DNA from 3 places in the Blastococcus sp. SYSU DS0552 genome. Region 3 is predicted to be linked to each of the others. Evidence: predicted binding sites of a transcription regulator. Region 3 holds the regulator's gene; each other region holds the start of a gene.
The links. Region 3 encodes LexA, which represses DNA repair genes until DNA is damaged. Its sites were predicted from a motif close to TCGAACANNTGTTCGA; they were not measured.
Positions count from the first base shown of each region.

Region 1: the regulator LexA is predicted to act here: its motif matches at 1,363-1,378, upstream of ACI8AG_RS00405 (DUF222 domain-containing protein).
Region 2: the regulator LexA is predicted to act here: its motif matches at 2,070-2,085, upstream of ruvC (crossover junction endodeoxyribonuclease RuvC).

Region 1 is NZ_JBJHAB010000001.1:72,906-76,173, forward strand. Features, by position in the region: gene ACI8AG_RS00405 (DUF222 domain-containing protein) at 116-1,345, opposite strand; gene ACI8AG_RS00410 (hypothetical protein) at 1,764-1,928, shown strand; gene cobG (precorrin-3B synthase) at 2,002-3,192, opposite strand; gene ACI8AG_RS00420 (reverse transcriptase family protein) at 3,238-3,268, opposite strand, start outside.
Region 2 is NZ_JBJHAB010000015.1:43,324-46,591, reverse strand. Features, by position in the region: gene ruvB (Holliday junction branch migration DNA helicase RuvB) at 1-848, opposite strand, end outside; gene ruvA (Holliday junction branch migration protein RuvA) at 845-1,483, opposite strand; gene ruvC (crossover junction endodeoxyribonuclease RuvC) at 1,480-2,052, opposite strand; gene ACI8AG_RS15290 (YebC/PmpR family DNA-binding transcriptional regulator) at 2,204-2,965, opposite strand; gene pdxT (pyridoxal 5'-phosphate synthase glutaminase subunit PdxT) at 2,962-3,268, opposite strand, start outside.
Region 3 is NZ_JBJHAB010000006.1:49,887-53,154, reverse strand. Features, by position in the region: gene ACI8AG_RS07690 (LysM peptidoglycan-binding domain-containing protein) at 90-386, opposite strand; gene lexA (transcriptional repressor LexA) at 808-1,575, shown strand; gene ACI8AG_RS07680 (enoyl-CoA hydratase/isomerase family protein) at 1,643-2,431, opposite strand; gene ACI8AG_RS07675 (ABC transporter permease) at 2,428-3,268, opposite strand, start outside.

The DNA.
Region 1 (3,268 bases), on a different contig from region 3:
GGCCACCTGCTCCGGGGAACGGCGGGCGGTCCCAGCCCACCGCTGTGCTGCGTGCTCGAGCAGGCCGACGAACCCCTCCCAGGACCCGGGGAGGGGTTCGTCGTGCGTCGGTGGCTCAGCCGGTGCGCGAGTGTTCGGGTTGGCCGGTGATGCGGGGGAAGATCAGGATCTCGGTGCCGTCGGGCCGGTAGGTGTGCCATCGGCCGGCGGTATCTCGTTCGATGCGGAATCCGTGGTGGACCTTGGTGTGGTGGCGTTCGCACAACAGCCCGGAGTTCTCCAGCGAGGTCTCTCCGCCGTCGGCCCAGTGCACGAGGTGGTGGACGTCGCACCAGTGGGCGGGGGCGTCGCAGCCGGCGAACACGCATCCCCGGTCGCGGTACTCGACCGCGCGGCGCAGGGCCGGCGGGACGACCCGGTGCAGGCGGCCCAGGTCCAGGAGCTCGCCGTCGGGGCCGATGACGATGCGGGAGACGTTGCCGTCACAGGCCAGCCAGCGGGCGCGGGCGGCGGAGATGGTGGCGCCGAGCCCGGTGGTGGCCGCGCCCGGTCCGGTGGCGGGGTCGACCAGGTCGGTGAGGTCGATCCGGACGATGACGTGCGGCTTCACGGTGCGCAGGACCGGCAGGGCGCCGGAGGCGAGCTGGTTGTCGGCCAGCTGGACCAGGGCGTCGGCGGACTGCTGGGCGCGGGTGCGGCTGTCCCCGGCGGGGCGGGAGGCCTGCACGATCGACTCGACCGCGGCCTGGAACTTCTCCCCGCCGACGGCGTCGAGCTCGCCGCGGAACCCGACGCGGCCATCGGCGTGGGTGACGAACACCAGTGACCGGCCCTCGGTGGGATCGGGCTCGGGGCCGTCGGGGTCGAGCCGGGCCAGGTAGTGGTCCACGACCTGGCGGAGTTCGGCGTGCGGGCGACTCGCGGCGACCTCGGCCAGGGTTGCGTCGACCCCGGCGAGGTCCACGTCGTGCGCCTGCGCGGCGGCCACGTTCACCGGTGCGGCGACCGGGGCGATCACCGCGACCGCTTCCGCCGTGATCGCACCCGCGGCGAACGCGGCTCGCACCGCCGGTAGCTCGGGCAGCGCCCGCCCGGAGCGCACCACCCGGGACGCCGCGGCCGACGACAGCCGGGCATGTCCGCGCAGCCAGGAGGCCATCGTCCGCTGCCCGTCGTGCTCGGCGGCGGAGGTGACCTCGCACTCCCGCACGGTGCGGGTGACTTCCGCGGCCAGCCGGTTCTGCGCCACCAGCAGCGGCCGCAGCCGGTCGAGCAGCTGCGGGCCGAACCGGCCGGCCAGGTCCTCGGCCGCCAGGTCGTCCAGCGCGGCCGTCAACCGGTCCAGCGCATCACCCGCAGCGGTCGAACGCATTTACGAATCCTAGCCGGGCGGGCCGGCCTCGGCAACCGAAGGTGCAGGTCAGAAGCCTGTCCACAGATTTCAGCACAGCGTGGACAGCGGTCGGTCGTGGTGCTCGGCAGTTCACTGCGGCGGGTGCCCGCTCTCGCATGGCCCGACCCGCCACGTGCGTCCTCCGGCCCGGCTCCGGGCTAGCGTCGCGCCGTGCCCGACTTCCCCGCTCCGGAGCCGCCCGCCCAGCAGGTGGCCTTGCGCGCGACCGTCGAGTCAGTGCTGCGTGACCACGAGGGCACCGTGTCGTACCGGCACCACGACCGCTTCTGGCAGTCCGGGAACCGGCGGGAGGCCGTCTACGGCTCGGGGCACGACGATCGAGCCCAGGACGGCAGGCGAGCCGATCGAGGTGTGGTTCGACGGGCTCGACGAGGACATCGCGGTCGACCAGGTCCGCGGCCGCCGGTGGCGACGCCGGCTGGTCCGGCACGAGTGGCGGGACCTCACCGACCTCGATGACGTCTTGGCCGACGTCGTCCGCGTGCTCCGCGCATTGCTGAGCGACTACCGGTAACAGGGCGCACGCCCCAGCCCCGGGTTCAGCATCGTGGGCTGCCGTCCGTCACCTCTGCCGGAGCGAGCCGGCCTCAGCCGGGGTGACCGCTGCCCTCGACCCGGTAGCCGGTGCCGGTCGCGACCACGTCCACCACTGCGCCGCCGGGCCGGCCGCAGCGCCGCTCGCACCCGGCCCAGTGCTGCCGCGCCCCGTCCGCCGGGAGGGATCCGGTGATCACGGCAGCGGTCGCGTCCGACCGCACGTCGGCCAGGGACTTCGCGCACCCGGGCAGCCCCGCGCAAGCGGTCACGCGCGTCCACGGGCTCGTGGGGTCGAGCACCAGCCCGGCGTCGGCCAGCGACCTGGCCGCCGACCCGTCGGCCAGATCGGGCACGACGACCCCGCGCCACGGCGTCAGCTGCACCTCCGTCGCGAGGTCGGCCAGCAGCGCGAGGTGCGCGGCGGTCAGCCGGCCCAGGGGGACCACCGCGGCGAGGGCCGTGCGGCCGTCGTCCTGCCGCACCGCACCGATCGGGCGCACCCGCGGCTCGGCCGGCACCTCGACGCGCTCCCCGGTCGATGCGTCCACCCGCGCCGCCACCCGCGCCGCCACCCGCGCCGGCCCCTCGGCGAGCTCGGCCAGCCGCCAGGCCGTCCCGCCCTGGGCGGCGCGCTCGTCGAGGAATGCCCGGGTGGCCGCCAGCGCGAGGTCGACGGCGTCGGCCGGGGCGGCGCGCAGGCCGGAGTCGGCGCCGGCGAGGGTCAGCGCGACGGCGTCGGGGGCGAGCGCGAACAGGCCGACGTCCCCGCCGAGCGCGGCGACGTCACCCCGGCCGTCGTCGAACGTGGCGAGGAACCGTCCCGGCAGCGCGGCGAGCGACCGGTCGGCGCACAGCCCGGCGTCGAAGTCGCGCACCCAGGGCCGGGCGTCGAGCAGGCCCCCGGTCCGCCCGCTCAACACGCTGCCCAGCAGGTTGCGGGCCATCTCGTGGCTGTCGCTGGGCAGCAGCCCGGCCGCCGCCAGCCGGCCGCCGAGCTCGGCCGCGGACCCGGGGCGCAGGCCCCGCAGCTGCACGTTGCCGCGGCTGGTGAGCTCCAGCGCGCCGTCCCCGAGCTCGACGGCGGCCGCGCCGAGGACGCGCAGCTGGTCGGCCACCAGCATTCCACCGGGGACCCGCACCCGCGCCAGCTCGCCGTCGGCGGCGGAGTGGGTCTGCAGCGCGCCGGGGCAGGCGTCGGCCCGGTCCCGGAGGGGAGGCGTGGGCAGCCCGGCTGATGACATGGCGCCCGCGAGGCTACGTCCCGGGCCGGCCCGGGCCGTCGGCGGTCAGCTCCAGTCGATGCGCTCGGCCAGCGCG
Region 2 (3,268 bases), on a different contig from region 3:
ACCTCCCGGTCCAGCCGGTCCAGGCCCAGGTGGTCGACGTCGTACAGGGCCAGCGCGGCCTCGGCGACCTCGCGGGTCACCCGGCCGTCGGCCTCCACCTCGGCGTAGTCGCGCACCCGGCGCAGCAGCCGGTTGGCGATGCGCGGGGTCCCGCGGGAGCGCCCCGCGATCTCCGCCGACCCCTCGTCGGTCAGCTCCACCCCGAGCAGCGCCGCGCTGCGGGCCAGCACCCGCTGCAGGTCGGCCGGCTCGTAGAACTCCATCTGGCCGACGAAGCCGAACCGGTCCCGCAGCGGGCCGGTGAGCAGCCCGGCGCGGGTGGTGGCGCCGACCAGCGTGAACGGGTTGATCTCCAGCGGGATCGCCGTCGCCCCGGGGCCCTTGCCGACGACGACGTCGACCCGGAAGTCCTCCATCGCCATGTAGAGCAGTTCCTCGGCGGGGCGGGCGATGCGGTGGATCTCGTCGATGAAGAGGACGTCGCCGGGGGCCAGGTTCGACAGCATCGCGGCGAGGTCGCCGGACCGCTCGATCGCCGGCCCGCTGGTGATCTTCACCGAGGTGCCCAGCTCGGAGCCGATGATCAGCGCCAGGCTGGTCTTCCCCAGCCCGGGCGGGCCGGAGAGCAGGACGTGGTCGGGCGTGCGGCCACGGCGGCGCGCCCCCTCGAGCACCAGGGCCAGCTGGCGGGCGACCTTGGGCTGGCCGATGAAGTCGTCGAGCGAGTGCGGGCGCAGCGCCGACTCGACGACCCGCTCCTCGTCCCCCGCCTGCGGCGACACCGACCACTCCGGCGCCGCCTCGGCGGCCAGCTCACCGGTCAGCGACCGGTCGAACGGCGCGGTCACGACCTACCCAGCAGCTGGAGCGCCCGCCGCAGCAGCACCGCGACCTCCACGCTCCCGGTCGCCGCGAGCTGCTCGTCGGCCACCGGGGCCAGCTGGGCGACCGCCCCCTCGGCCTCCTTGCCGCTCCACCCCAGCCCGACGAGGGCCGAGGTGAGCTGGTCCCGCCACGGGGCCACCGGCGTGACCGACGGCAGCCCGGCGGGCGCCGGCGCGTCCAGCGAGGTGTCGGTGCTGGTCGAGCCGAGGCGGTCGCGCAGCTCGAGGATGAGCCGCTCGGCCCCCTTCTTGCCGATGCCGGGGACCTGCATGAGCGCCTTGACGTCGGCCATCGAGACGGCGCGGCGGACCTCCCGCGGCGGGTGGATGGCCAGCACCGCCTGGGCCAGCCGCGGCCCGACGCCGTTCGCCGTCTGCAGCAGCTCGAACAGCTGGCGCTCGTCGTCGTCGGCGAAGCCGTAGAGGGTGAGCGAGTCCTCGCGCACGACCAGGCTGGTGGCCAGCCGGGCGGCCTCCCCCACCTGCAGCCGGGCGATCGTCCCCGGGGTGCACTGCACCGCCAGGCCGATCCCGCCGACCTCGACGACGGCGCCGTCGGGCCCCACCGCGGCCACCCGGCCGTGCACGCTGGCGATCATCGGGCCGCCACCCCCGTCCACCGGGGCAAAGTGCCGGTGGACCGCACCGGCGCGCCGATCCCACCGGCGATCGCGGCGGTCCGCAGCCGCTGCTGCGCCGGGCCGCGCCACGCGTGGCAGACCGCCAGCGCCAGGGCGTCGGCGGCGTCGGCCGGCTTGGGGGCGGTGGCGAGCCCCAGGACCCGGGTGACCATGAGGGTGACCTGCTCCTTGTCCGCGCGGCCGTTGCCCGAGATCGCGGCCTTCACCTCGCTGGGCGTGTGCCAGGCGACCGGGCGGTCGGCCTGGGCGGCGGCCAGCGCGGCGACGCCCGCCGCCTGCGCCGTGCCCGTCGCCGTGCCCTTGTTGTTCTGGGTGAACACCCGCTCGATCGCCACGACGTCGGGACGGTGCTCGCGCAACAGCGCCGTGACGGCGGTGTGCAGCTCGAGCAGCCGCAGCTCGAGGTCGAGCTCGGCCATGGTGCGGACCACGCCGACGCCGACCGCCGTCGGCCGCGCCCCCGGGCGCCCGTCGACCACGCCCCACCCGCACCGGGTGAGGCCCGGGTCGATACCGAGCACCCGCATCGTCACGCTCCCGTCAGCCGAACTGGTGTTCGACCGAGGCTAACCGCAGCCCCCGACCGGACCCCGTCAACACGCCAGGTGATCTGACGAATCGGCCCCGGGGCAGGGACCCGCCGCGAGCGCAGCGAGCGGTGGGGGCACCGGGGTCCTTCTAGGCGTCGGCGGTGACCTTCTCCATGACGTCGTCGGGCACCTCGTAGTTGGCGTAGACGTTCTGCACGTCGTCGAGGTCCTCGAGGGCGTCGATGAGCTTGAAGACCTTGGTCGCCCCGTCCTCGTCGAGCTCCACCTGGACGCTGGGCAGGAAGCCCGCGTCGGCGGAGTCGTACTCGATACCGGCCTCCTGCAGCGCGGTGCGCACGGCCACCAGGTCACCGGGCTCGCAGATGACCTCGAGCGTGTCGCCCAGGTCGCGCACCTCCTCGGCGCCGGCGTCCAGCACCGCCATCAGCACGCTGTCCTCGTCGACGTCGCCGGACTTCGGCACCACGACCACGCCCTTGCGGGAGAAGAGGTAGGAGACCGAGCCGGGGTCGGCCATCGACCCGCCGTTGCGGGTCATGGCGGTGCGGACCTCCATGGCCGAGCGGTTCTTGTTGTCGGTGAGGCACTCGATGAGCACCGCGACACCGCCGGCCGCGTAGCCCTCGTAGGTGATGCCCTGGTAGTCGACGCCACCGGCCTCGGCGCCCGATCCGCGCTTGACCGCACGGTCGATGTTGTCGTTGGGCACCGAGCTCTTCTTCGCCTTCTGGATGGCGTCGAAGAGCGTCGGGTTGCCGGCGGGGTCACCGCCGCCCGTGCGGGCGGCGACCTCGATGTTCTTGATCAGCTTGGCGAAGAGCTTGCCGCGCTTGGCGTCGATCCCGGCCTTCTTGTGCTTGGTCGTCGCCCACTTGGAGTGGCCGCTCACGGCTCTCCCCTCTCTGCGTCGGCCAGGTGAGCGCGCACGATGTCGACGAACAGCGCGTGCACCCGGCGGTCCCCGGTCAGCTCGGGGTGGAAGCTGGTGGCCACCACGTCGCCCTGGCGGACCGCGACGATCCTACCGTCGGCCGCACCGCCCACGACCCGCCCGAGGACCTGCACCCCCGGGCCGGCCTCCTCCACCCACGGCGCGCGGATGAAGACGGCGTGCAGCGGGCCCCCGCCGAGCCCGTCCAGCTCGACCCGGGTCTCGAAGGAGTCGGCCTGCCGGCCGAAGGCGTTCCGCCGG
Region 3 (3,268 bases):
AACGTGCCTGTACTGAGGGTTGACGAAGTCGGCGAGCCGCGTTGTGAACACCTTGCCCTGGCGCGCAGACACCGAGCCCTACGGGGCCGTCAGGGCAGGACGAGGACCTGACCAGGCGAGATGGCCGCGGAGCCGAGCCCGTTCAGCCGCTGGATGTCGACGACGACGTCGCGGACATCGCGCCCGTCGGCGACCGCGCCGGCGATGGACCAGAGCGTGTCACCCGGCTCGACGATCACCTTGGTCGTCCCCATGAGCTCCAATCCGCCACCCGCATCCCCGAGGACGGCGCTGCCGAGGACGATCACGCCCGCGGCGAGGATGAGGGTGAGGACCGCGAGCACGCGACGCCCGCGCGACGTCAACCGGAGCGGCGGCTGCTCCACCCGCTCCCGACGCCCCCGGCCGGGCGATCGCCCCACCGTCGCCCGCGGGCCGCTCGTCCTCCCGCGAGCCGGCGCGGGCAGAGGTTCGGGCATCTCCGCGTAGGAGCGAGGCGGCGGGAGCACCCGGAGATGCCGGGCGGGTGGCGGACCGGCGCGCCGCTCCCCCGGGTCGACCGGCACCTGGCCGCGGACCCGCAGTGCCGTGCTGCTCGTCATGTGTTCAGCCCTCCTGGCCGGCACCCGCCGGACCCGAACGTGTGTTCGATTCGAACGCCTGTCCGATGTCTACCGGACGGGACCGACACTTGGGGAGCGACACGAGAAAGTTTCGAACACGTGTTTGAAGTGACCGCCGATCGGCGCTACCGTTCCTCCGACGACGAGGGTCGAGAGCTGCGCGGGCAGCCGGCGAGGAGGAGACGTGGCGGACTCGAGCAGGACGTCCGGCAACCGGGGCGGCACCGCGGGCGTGGCCCCGGGGACGGCGGACGGTTCGGCGTCGGTACGGGCCTTTCCCGACCGCGCGGCCGATGGGGACGGGCTCACCCAGCGGCAGCGGCGGGTGCTCGAGGTGATCCGCGACTCCATCGACCGGCGCGGCTACCCGCCGTCGGTGCGTGAGATCGGCGAGGCCGTCGGGCTGTCCTCGGCATCCTCGGTCGCGCACCAGCTCTCGGTGCTGCAGAAGAAGGGCTGGCTCCGGCGCGACCCGAACCGCCCGCGCGCCCTGGACGTGCGACTGCCCGGGGATGCCGGCCGGGCCACCGCCGCACCAGTCGAACCCCCCGTGGTCGGCGACGGCGTGCAGGCCGCCGCGCCCGCCTATGTCCCGCTCGTGGGCCGGATCGCCGCCGGTGGCCCGGTGCTCGCCGAGCAGGCGGTGGAGGACGTCTTCCCGCTGCCGCGCGAGCTGGTCGGCGAGGGAACCGTCTTCATGCTCAAGGTGGCCGGCGACTCGATGGTCGAGGCCGCCATCTGTGACGGCGACTGGGTCGTCGTCCGCCAGCAGCCGACCGCCGAGAACGGCGAGATCGTGGCGGCGATGATCGACGGCGAGGCGACGGTGAAGACCTACAAGCGCCGGGACGGTCACGTGTGGCTGCTGCCGCACAACCCGGCCTACGAGCCGATCCCCGGCGACGAGGCGACGATCCTCGGGCGGGTGGTGTCGGTCCTGCGTCGGGTCTGACGCCGAAGGCCTCCGACGGTGCCTCCCCAGTGGAGGCACCGTCGGAGGCCGTCCGCACCCGATGTCGTCACCGACGCCGGTAGTCACCGTCCCGCTTCTCGAAGAACGCCTGGAGCGCCTCCTGGTGGTCCTCGGTGCGGAACATCTCCAGGAAGCGCTTGGTCTGGAGCGCCTGCCCCTGCGCGAAGTCCATCTCGAAGGCGCCCGTCACCGCCTCCTTCGTCACCTCGACCGACAGCGGGGCGCGGGTAGCGATTCGCTGGGCCTTGGCCAGCGCGGCGGGCATGAGATCTGCCGGGTCGTGGACCTCGGTCACCAGCCCCCAGTTCAATGCCTGCTGCGCGGTGTACCGGGCACCGGTCAGCAGGATCTCCTTGGCCGGCCCCAATCCGATCACGCGAGGCAGGCGCCAGAAGCTGACGATGAGGCCCACGTTGACGCCGGCGGCCACGAAGAACGCCTCCGTCGAGGCGATGCGGATGTCGCAGCACAGCGAGAACTCCAGCCCGCCGCCGATCGTGGCCCCGTTGATGGCCGCGATCACGGGGGCACGGAAGTTCTGCACCCCGTTGAGGACCCGGCCGAACTCGGCGAGATAGTCGGTCAGCTGCTCGTCGCTCATGGACTGGTCCTCGCCCAGGTGCGCACCTGCGGTGAAGGCCCGCCCCTCACCGGTGATCACCAGGCACCGGACGTTCTCGTCGGCGTCCAGAATGTCGAGCGCTCGCATGAACGAACGCCGGCTCTCCCAGCTGAACGTGTTGGACGGAGGACTGTCCAACGTGAGGACGGCGATGTGCGGGGTCTCGTATCGCAGGTGGACGCCGCTGCCGACGTCTGTCGTGGTCTCGGTCATGCTGCTTCCTCCGGTGGTGTGTTGAGTGCGACGGACGGGGCCCGGCGGGACCGCCGGGTGGACTGGCCGGGGCGGCGGTCGAGCAGCCGCATGGCGAACACGGTCACTACGATGTTGATGAGCAGGACCACCACGGAGAGCGCCCCGACCCGCTGGTAGAGCGATTCGCTGGCCAGGCTGTAGAGCACCGTGGACACGGTGGGATTCGCGCCGGTGTAGAGGAACACCGACATCTCCAGCTCCCGGAAGAGCAGGACGAAGTTGAGCATGCCCGCGGCGAGCAGCGACGGGCGCAGCAGCGGCACCGTGATCCGTCGCCACGTACGCGCCCAGGACGCACCGAGGCTCCGGGATGCCTCTTCCACCTCCGCGCCGATCTGTCCCATCCCGGCGTGGACGTAGGCGAAGGTCAGCGGCAGCGCGCTCCCCGCATAGGCGATCAGCAGGATGGTCAGCGTCCCGCCGAGCCCGAACGGCTGCCCGGCGTAGGCGATGATCAGGCCGACGCCGAGCACCGCGCCGGGGAAGGCCAGCGGCGCGGCCATGGCTCCCACGATGACGGCGTTGCTCCGCGCCTTGGTGCGGTGCACCAGCCACGAGGCCAGCAACGCGACGGCAAGAGCCAGCACCGTGGCTCCGAGCGCCAGAACGAAGCTGTTGCCCATCGCGGCCGCGATCAGCGGCCGGCCGAAGACCTCCTCGTAGTTCCCCGTGAGGGTGAAGTTGTCCCAGCCCAGAGGCCGGCCGAGCGCCTTGCGGAACGAGGTCACCAGGAGGACACCGAACGGCAGCACGAGGCTCAGGACCACGACGAGCGAGCAGAACCCCACGGCGAGG